3 regions of the Paraclostridium tenue genome follow, and region 3 is predicted to be linked to each of the others. Evidence: riboswitches for the same ligand, from Rfam matches in the RefSeq annotation. Region 3 holds a riboswitch; each other region holds the start of a gene.
The links. A riboswitch is a leader RNA that binds a small molecule or an ion and turns the genes downstream of it on or off. The one in region 3 is predicted to bind lysine.

Region 1 (2,289 bases), on a different contig from region 3:
CTTATAATATATATATAAAGCGAAGAATAAAGGAATACCTATATAAGAAGCCACTAAACCTTTCCAATCGATACCTGATGGCTTTATACAGGAATAACCTTGACCAATTATTATTATAAGACACATTAAAAGTGCTAAGATAGGTCCAAAAGGGTACAATTTAGCTTTATATTTTAATTCTTTTAAATCATGACCTTGATGAATATAAGCTTTTCTGAATCTATAATGACAAACTGCTATACCTACCCATGCGATAAACCCTGCAAGACCAGATGCAGCAACTAGCCAAACATAAACAGTACTTTCTGCAAATATACCTGTTAAGAAACATGCAGAAGCTATTATAGTAGTTAAAACTAAAGCATTTACAGGAACGCCTCTTTTATTAGTTTTTGCAAACATTTTAGGAGCAAGTCCTTCTTTTGCCATAGAGTGAAGCATTCTACTTGATGCATACATACCAGAGTTACCAGCAGATAATACAGAAGTTAATATAACTGCATTCATAAGAGAAGCAGCACCAGCTATTCCGGCTTTTTCAAAAACCATAGTAAATGGACTTTCTGAAACTCCTGCTTGTGTAAAAGGTATTATAGCACCTAAAACTACTATAGTTCCTAAATAGAATATTAATATTCTCCAAAATATTGATTTTATAGCTTTTGGTATAGTTTTTTCAGGATTCTCACTTTCACCAGCGGCAATTCCTATAAGCTCTGTACCTTGGAATGAAAAACCAGCAACTAAAAATATTGCAAATATAGATTTAGCTCCACCATGAAATGGTCCATCAGCTATAAAATAATTATGAAATCCTATTTCATCTGAACCCATTATTCCAAGAATCATTAGTACTCCTATTACTAAAAATATAATTACAGTAAGTACTTTAATACCAGCAAACCAGTATTCAGATTCTCCATAAGCTTTTGATGATAAAAAGTTTAATCCAACAATTATAAATAAAAATAATATACTCCAATAAAATCCTGGAACATGAGGAAACCAGTATTTCATAACTAAAGAGCCTGCAACCATTTCAGCAGCTATTGTTATAGCCCAGTTGTACCAATAGTTCCATCCAAGTGCAAAGCCAAGTGCTGGATCTATAAACTTAGTTGCATAAGAACTAAATGAACCAGATATTGGCATATAAGTTGCCATTTCACCCAAACTAGTTATTAAAAAATAAACCATTACTCCTATTAGTCCATAAGCTAATAATGCTCCTCCAGGTCCTGCTTGATGAAGTGTATCTCCCATTGCAAGAAATATACCCGTTCCTATGGAACCACCTAAAGCTATCATGTTTAAGTGTCTTGCTTTTAATCCTCTTTTTAATTCGTGATTTTGTTCACTCATTTAAATTATCCTCCTTATGGTGTCAATTATAAATAAGTAACTAAGATAATCAAAATATTTTTAACAATAAAAAAGTCATGAGACTATACCCATGACATAAATACAAAAATATCATACAAAAAGTACAACGTTATCGTATGTCTTCATTGAAAATAGCTCTCCACAAAATGTGACAGTCTTATATATATTCTATATAAGCCCAGTAAATAGTATTAAAGCTATTAACTATTTACTTCGGCGAAATTTCCTTTCATATTACTTCATTGAGCTTACCTCCATAATACTAATCTTAAATTTCGCGCCTCTATCTCAGTTATCTACTTGTTGTATTCAATTATAAATAAAATTTAAAATAAGTCAATATTAAAAATTATAGTTATAAAGTTAATTATTTTCAGATATTTAGTATCAACTATATTAAATCAAATATTCATGATCTTTAGAATTAATAATTATTAAAAAGTATATTATTTATTAAAAATATTAGTTGTACATATTATGTTGGCTCATATAATTATAAATTTTTTCACCATGTTCTTGTTCTTCTTTTTGAATATGGTTTAAAACTTGTCTTACATTTTTATCTCTAAATTCAAATATAGCTGTATCATATGTAGATGATACATATTTTTCTGTACTAAGCATATCCTGACATAGAACCTTATCATGTTGATTAAATTGCATACTTTGAGATGCTTGTGAATTAAGGTTAGGCATAGTTGAATTAGTTTGAATATTTGAATTTTGATTTTCTTGGCTTTGACCTTGATTTACGTTAGGCACAGTACCACTTAATAATTGATTTATAGAATCTAAGTGTTGTTGTTCTTTTTGAGAAAGTTGATTAAATAAATTTTTTAGATCAGAACAAGAAGCTTTTTGAGCATAATCCTTATATTTTTGAACGCATAATTCTTCATGATTTTT
Region 2 (2,289 bases), on a different contig from region 3:
TGATGGTACCTTATTCATTCCAACCCCTAAATATCTACGCCAACTATTATCTTTAAGAAAAGATAATCCAGGTTTAAATGTCATAGTTGCTATTGGTGGCTGGGGGCAAGATGGATTTTCAGATGCTTCATTAACACCAACTTCTAGATATAAGTTTGCAAGAGAAGTAAATGCACTTATTAATCAATATGATTTAGATGGTATTGACATTGACTGGGAATATCCTGCAAATAGTGCCGCTGGAATTAAATCTAGACCTGAAGATAAAGAAAACTTTACACTTCTTTTGACTGCTATTAGAGATGTTATAGGTCCTAATAAATGGTTAAGTGTTGCTGGTACAGGTGAAAGAGCATATATAAACAGAAGTGTTGAAATAGCTAAAATTGCACCTTTAATAGATCATTTTAACTTAATGAGCTATGACTTTACTGCTGGTGAAACAGGATCTAATGCTCAAAAGCACCAAGCAAATCTATATGACTCTAATCTATCAATACCTGGTTACAGTGTAGATGCTATGGTTCAAAATTTAACTAATGCTGGAATGCCTTCACAAAAAATATTGCTTGGAGTTCCTTTTTATGGACGTTTAGGTGCTACAATTACAAGATCTTATGATCAACTTAGAAAAGATTATATTAATAAAAATGGATATGAATTCAGATTTGACAAAGATGCTCAAGTTCCATACTTAGTAAAAGATGGAGAATTTGCTATGTCATATGATGATATTCTTTCTATATATATAAAAGCTCAATATGTAATAGATAATTGTTTAGGTGGTATATTCTCTTGGATGGCTCCATACGATAAAGCTAATATACTTGCTAAAGCAATGAATCAAGGTATTAATGATCCTAATGAATTAAGAAGGGAAATAGAGGAAACTTATGGTCCTAATGTTTTAAACTAAAAAATTTATTAGATTTTAATTTTGTCTTAATTAGTATTTACATTTTTATTTTATATGATATAATAAATTTATTGAATAAACAGAATATAACTAATGGTAGAGGTCGCATTATTAAATATTACTATTATTGAGGGAAAGCACCTATGAGATAATAGGAAAGGTAATAATGCCGAAATATATAAGTTTTGCTTTGAACTTATATGTTGGGGTTATGCATAACATGTATAACACTGTCACTTTATGTGGAGAGCTATCTTTAGATTACGTTATTATATTTATATAATAATTTCAGGTCTAGAAGTATCTCTTTGTCTTCTAGACCTTTTTTAGTATTACGCTCCATTTTAAGTTATATTCTTATATATTATTGGAGGTTATTATGTTAAAAAGAGAAAAAAGACAAGCTTCACTGGGTGATTCACTTTTATGTATAGGTGTTTTAGTATTTCTATTATGTATATCATTAACTAAGTTAGGTGTTTCAGCTCATATACCATTAGCTTTAGGAGGAATATTTAGTGGTTTTATAGCTGTTTTTAAACTAGGATTTACATGGAAAGAAATTGAAAAAGGTATATTATCTACTATAAATTCTACAATGCAAGCTATAATTATTCTTTTAATCGTAGGTATGCTAATTGGTACATGGATATTATCTGGTGTTGTTCCAAGCATGATTTATTGGGGATTAAACATATTATCACCAGGAATATTTTTAGTTGCTACAACTATAATATGTTCTATAGTTTCTATATCAACAGGTTCTTCTTGGACTACGGCAGGTACTATAGGTATTGCACTTTTAGGTATAGGTAGTGCACTTGGAATTCCTAAAGAAATAATAGCTGGGGCTATAATTTCTGGAGCATACTTTGGGGATAAAATGTCTCCTCTTTCAGATACTACAAATTTAGCACCTGCTATGGCGGGAACTGATTTATTTACTCATATAAAACATATGTTGTATTCAACAATTCCTTCATATTTAATAGCACTTATAATATATGCAGTTATAGGTTTTAAATATGCAGGTCAAGCTATAGATAGTAGTCAGATTACACAAATTCAACAGGCATTATCAGCAAGTTATAACACATTATCACCATTATTATTATTAATTCCAGCATCAGTTATAATAATGGTAATTTTAAAAGTACCTGCTGTTCCAGGACTTATAATAGGTACACTACTTGGTGGGTTAGTAGCTATAGTTTTCCAAGGTGCTTCTTTTAAAGAAGTATTAGAGGTTGCTCAAGTTGGTTATGCATCTAATAGTGGTATGGTCTTTGTTGACGAATTATTATCTCGTGGTGGACTTAATAGCATGTTAGGTACAGTATCACTTATGTTATGTGCTTTAGCTACTGGTGGTA
Region 3 (2,289 bases):
TAAAAAAGTTAAATTTATAAATATAGCTTTTGGTAATCCATTTAATACATTTGCTGCAGAATTTAAGATTGTATCTATTATATATCCATTTTCTGCAATTATAACTATTCCACGTGCAAATGCTATACATAATCCTGCTGACATTAAATCTTTTGCTCCACTTGTAAACGAACTAACTATTTCATCTTGTTTAAGTCCTGCTGCTAATCCTGATATTACACCTATAGCTGTAAATACCATTGCAATCTCAGTGATGTACCAACCTAGTTTTAAAACTCCATACACCATAATTCCCATACCTATTGTAAAAATTGCTATTACCATAGCTTCTCTTTTTGTAAACTCTTTTATATTTATATCACTACTATCTATTGCTTCTTGATTTAATGATATATTCTGAACTAAAGACTTTGTCGGATCCTTTTTAACTTTATTAGCATACATCATAACAAATGCTATACTTATAGCCATGAATATTACAAACATAATAACTCTATACTCTATTCCAGAACCTGGTGCTATATTTGAAAGTGCTTGTGCTATTCCTACAGAGAAAGGATTAGTAGTAGCTGCTCCAAATCCAGCTGTTGCTCCTATAAAAACTGTTGCCACTGCTGTTAGTGAATCATATCCCATGCTAGTCATAAGTGGAATAAATATCATATAAAAAGGCAGTGTTTCTTCACTCATTCCAAACGTTGTCCCGCCTAATCCAAAGAGTATCATTGATATAGGTATTATTAGGAATTGGAATTTTTTCATTTTGTTTACAGTATAAGCTATAATTGCTTCTATAGCTCCTGTTTTGTTAACTATTCCAAAAGCTCCTCCTACTATTAAAACAAATCCAACTACTTCTGCTGCATCTATAAATCCATTTATAGGTGCTGTAAATACATCAGCTATTCCTTGTGGATTTGATTTTATTTTTTCATAAGTTCCAGCTACAACAACCATCCTTCCTTCTATGTCTTCTCTTTCAAAACTTCCACTTGGTACTATCCAAGTAAGAAGTGCCATTACTACTATTAGTAAAAATATTATAGTAAGTGTACTTGGCATAGTAAACTTTCTTTTTCTTAAAGTGTTCATTTTTAATCTCCCCCCATTTTTTTAAAGTAAGACAATTAATTGTATTTTTCCCTTTTTCTATCTTAGTTTGTATAGATGTAAAAGTTTGCTTCTCGCATATATTAAAAAAGCTCAACATGAGTACATGTTGAGCTGAATATGCCAAATACAACATACCTACATCTTCCCTATATCTTACTTAAGATAGCTCTCCATCAAAACTCGGGATAATTTTGATGACAGTACTGTACTTATTAAATACAGTCCCAGCACTAGCTTTGGACACTAGCACTTCGGCACTTACTCCTTTTATATTGAGTCATTGGATTCCGACCTCTTCAATATTACTCTTAGTAAATGCGACCTCTACCTCAATCTTTTTTTAGATGAGGTAATTTATATTAAGTTTTATTTATTATAAATATTATAACACAATTTCATAGTATTGTAAATATTTAGAATTTTTTTATATTTTTAATAATTATTTATATCAGTAATCATAACACTATATGCATTGGCATATACTGGATAAGATCTACCTTCTATTTTTTCAAATTTAACTTCTACTCTCTGATTTTGTTTTATATCTGATGGTTTAAGTGATTTGTCTGAGTCTGATTTTTTGATTATTGTATTTTTATTTATTATAACGTCTGCTATGTCGTATCTAGCTTCTGGTTTTAAGTCTAGTGTAGCAATTCCATGTTTAATGTTCTCATCTTTAACAGCTTCTACTCTTATTATTATGTTATCTCCTTCATGTTTTATATTTGTTATCGTCCCCATAACGTCTAGTTGTTCTGGTGTTATTTGTACTAAAGTTGAATCTTGTTTATTATTTGATGAGTTATTGTCTGCAAATACTAAGATGCCACTTATTGAAACTAATAATGCTGCTACTAGTATACTTATTTTATTTTTCATAATTTTACCTCCAATAAATATTTATGTTTTCTTCCTTTCATATATAAATACAATTTAAATATATATATTGTTGCAAATACTATTTAAATTTTTTATTGTATTTAATAAAGTAATACATCGTCTAGTAAACTTGTTTATAATTAAATTATTATTTCTAAAAATAAAAACCATATTGATTCTTTTATCAATATGGTTTACGTGAATTTTAATGGTGGATATGATTCACAACAATAATACCCACTATTTAATACAATTTTATCTTGTCAGGCCATGGATTATTTTGTGCAATACTCC

Region 1: it holds a riboswitch for lysine, as region 3 does, so the genes downstream of both, ABFX13_RS09495 (amino acid permease) here and ABFX13_RS09980 (YfcC family protein) in region 3, are expected to answer to the same signal.
Region 2: it holds a riboswitch for lysine, as region 3 does, so the genes downstream of both, nhaC (Na+/H+ antiporter NhaC) here and ABFX13_RS09980 (YfcC family protein) in region 3, are expected to answer to the same signal.

What each region holds. Positions count from the first base shown of each region.
Region 1 is NZ_BAAACP010000010.1:115,021-117,309, forward strand. It holds gene ABFX13_RS09495 (amino acid permease) at 1-1,362, opposite strand, end outside; lysine riboswitch at 1,508-1,677, opposite strand; gene ABFX13_RS09500 (spore coat protein) at 1,846-2,289, opposite strand, start outside.
Region 2 is NZ_BAAACP010000002.1:162,568-164,856, forward strand. It holds gene ABFX13_RS02565 (peroxiredoxin) at 1-916, shown strand, start outside; lysine riboswitch at 1,006-1,177, shown strand; gene nhaC (Na+/H+ antiporter NhaC) at 1,296-2,289, shown strand, end outside.
Region 3 is NZ_BAAACP010000011.1:104,387-106,675, reverse strand. It holds gene ABFX13_RS09980 (YfcC family protein) at 1-1,092, opposite strand, end outside; lysine riboswitch at 1,269-1,448, opposite strand; gene ABFX13_RS09975 (hypothetical protein) at 1,546-1,995, opposite strand; gene ABFX13_RS09970 (radical SAM protein) at 2,240-2,289, opposite strand, start outside.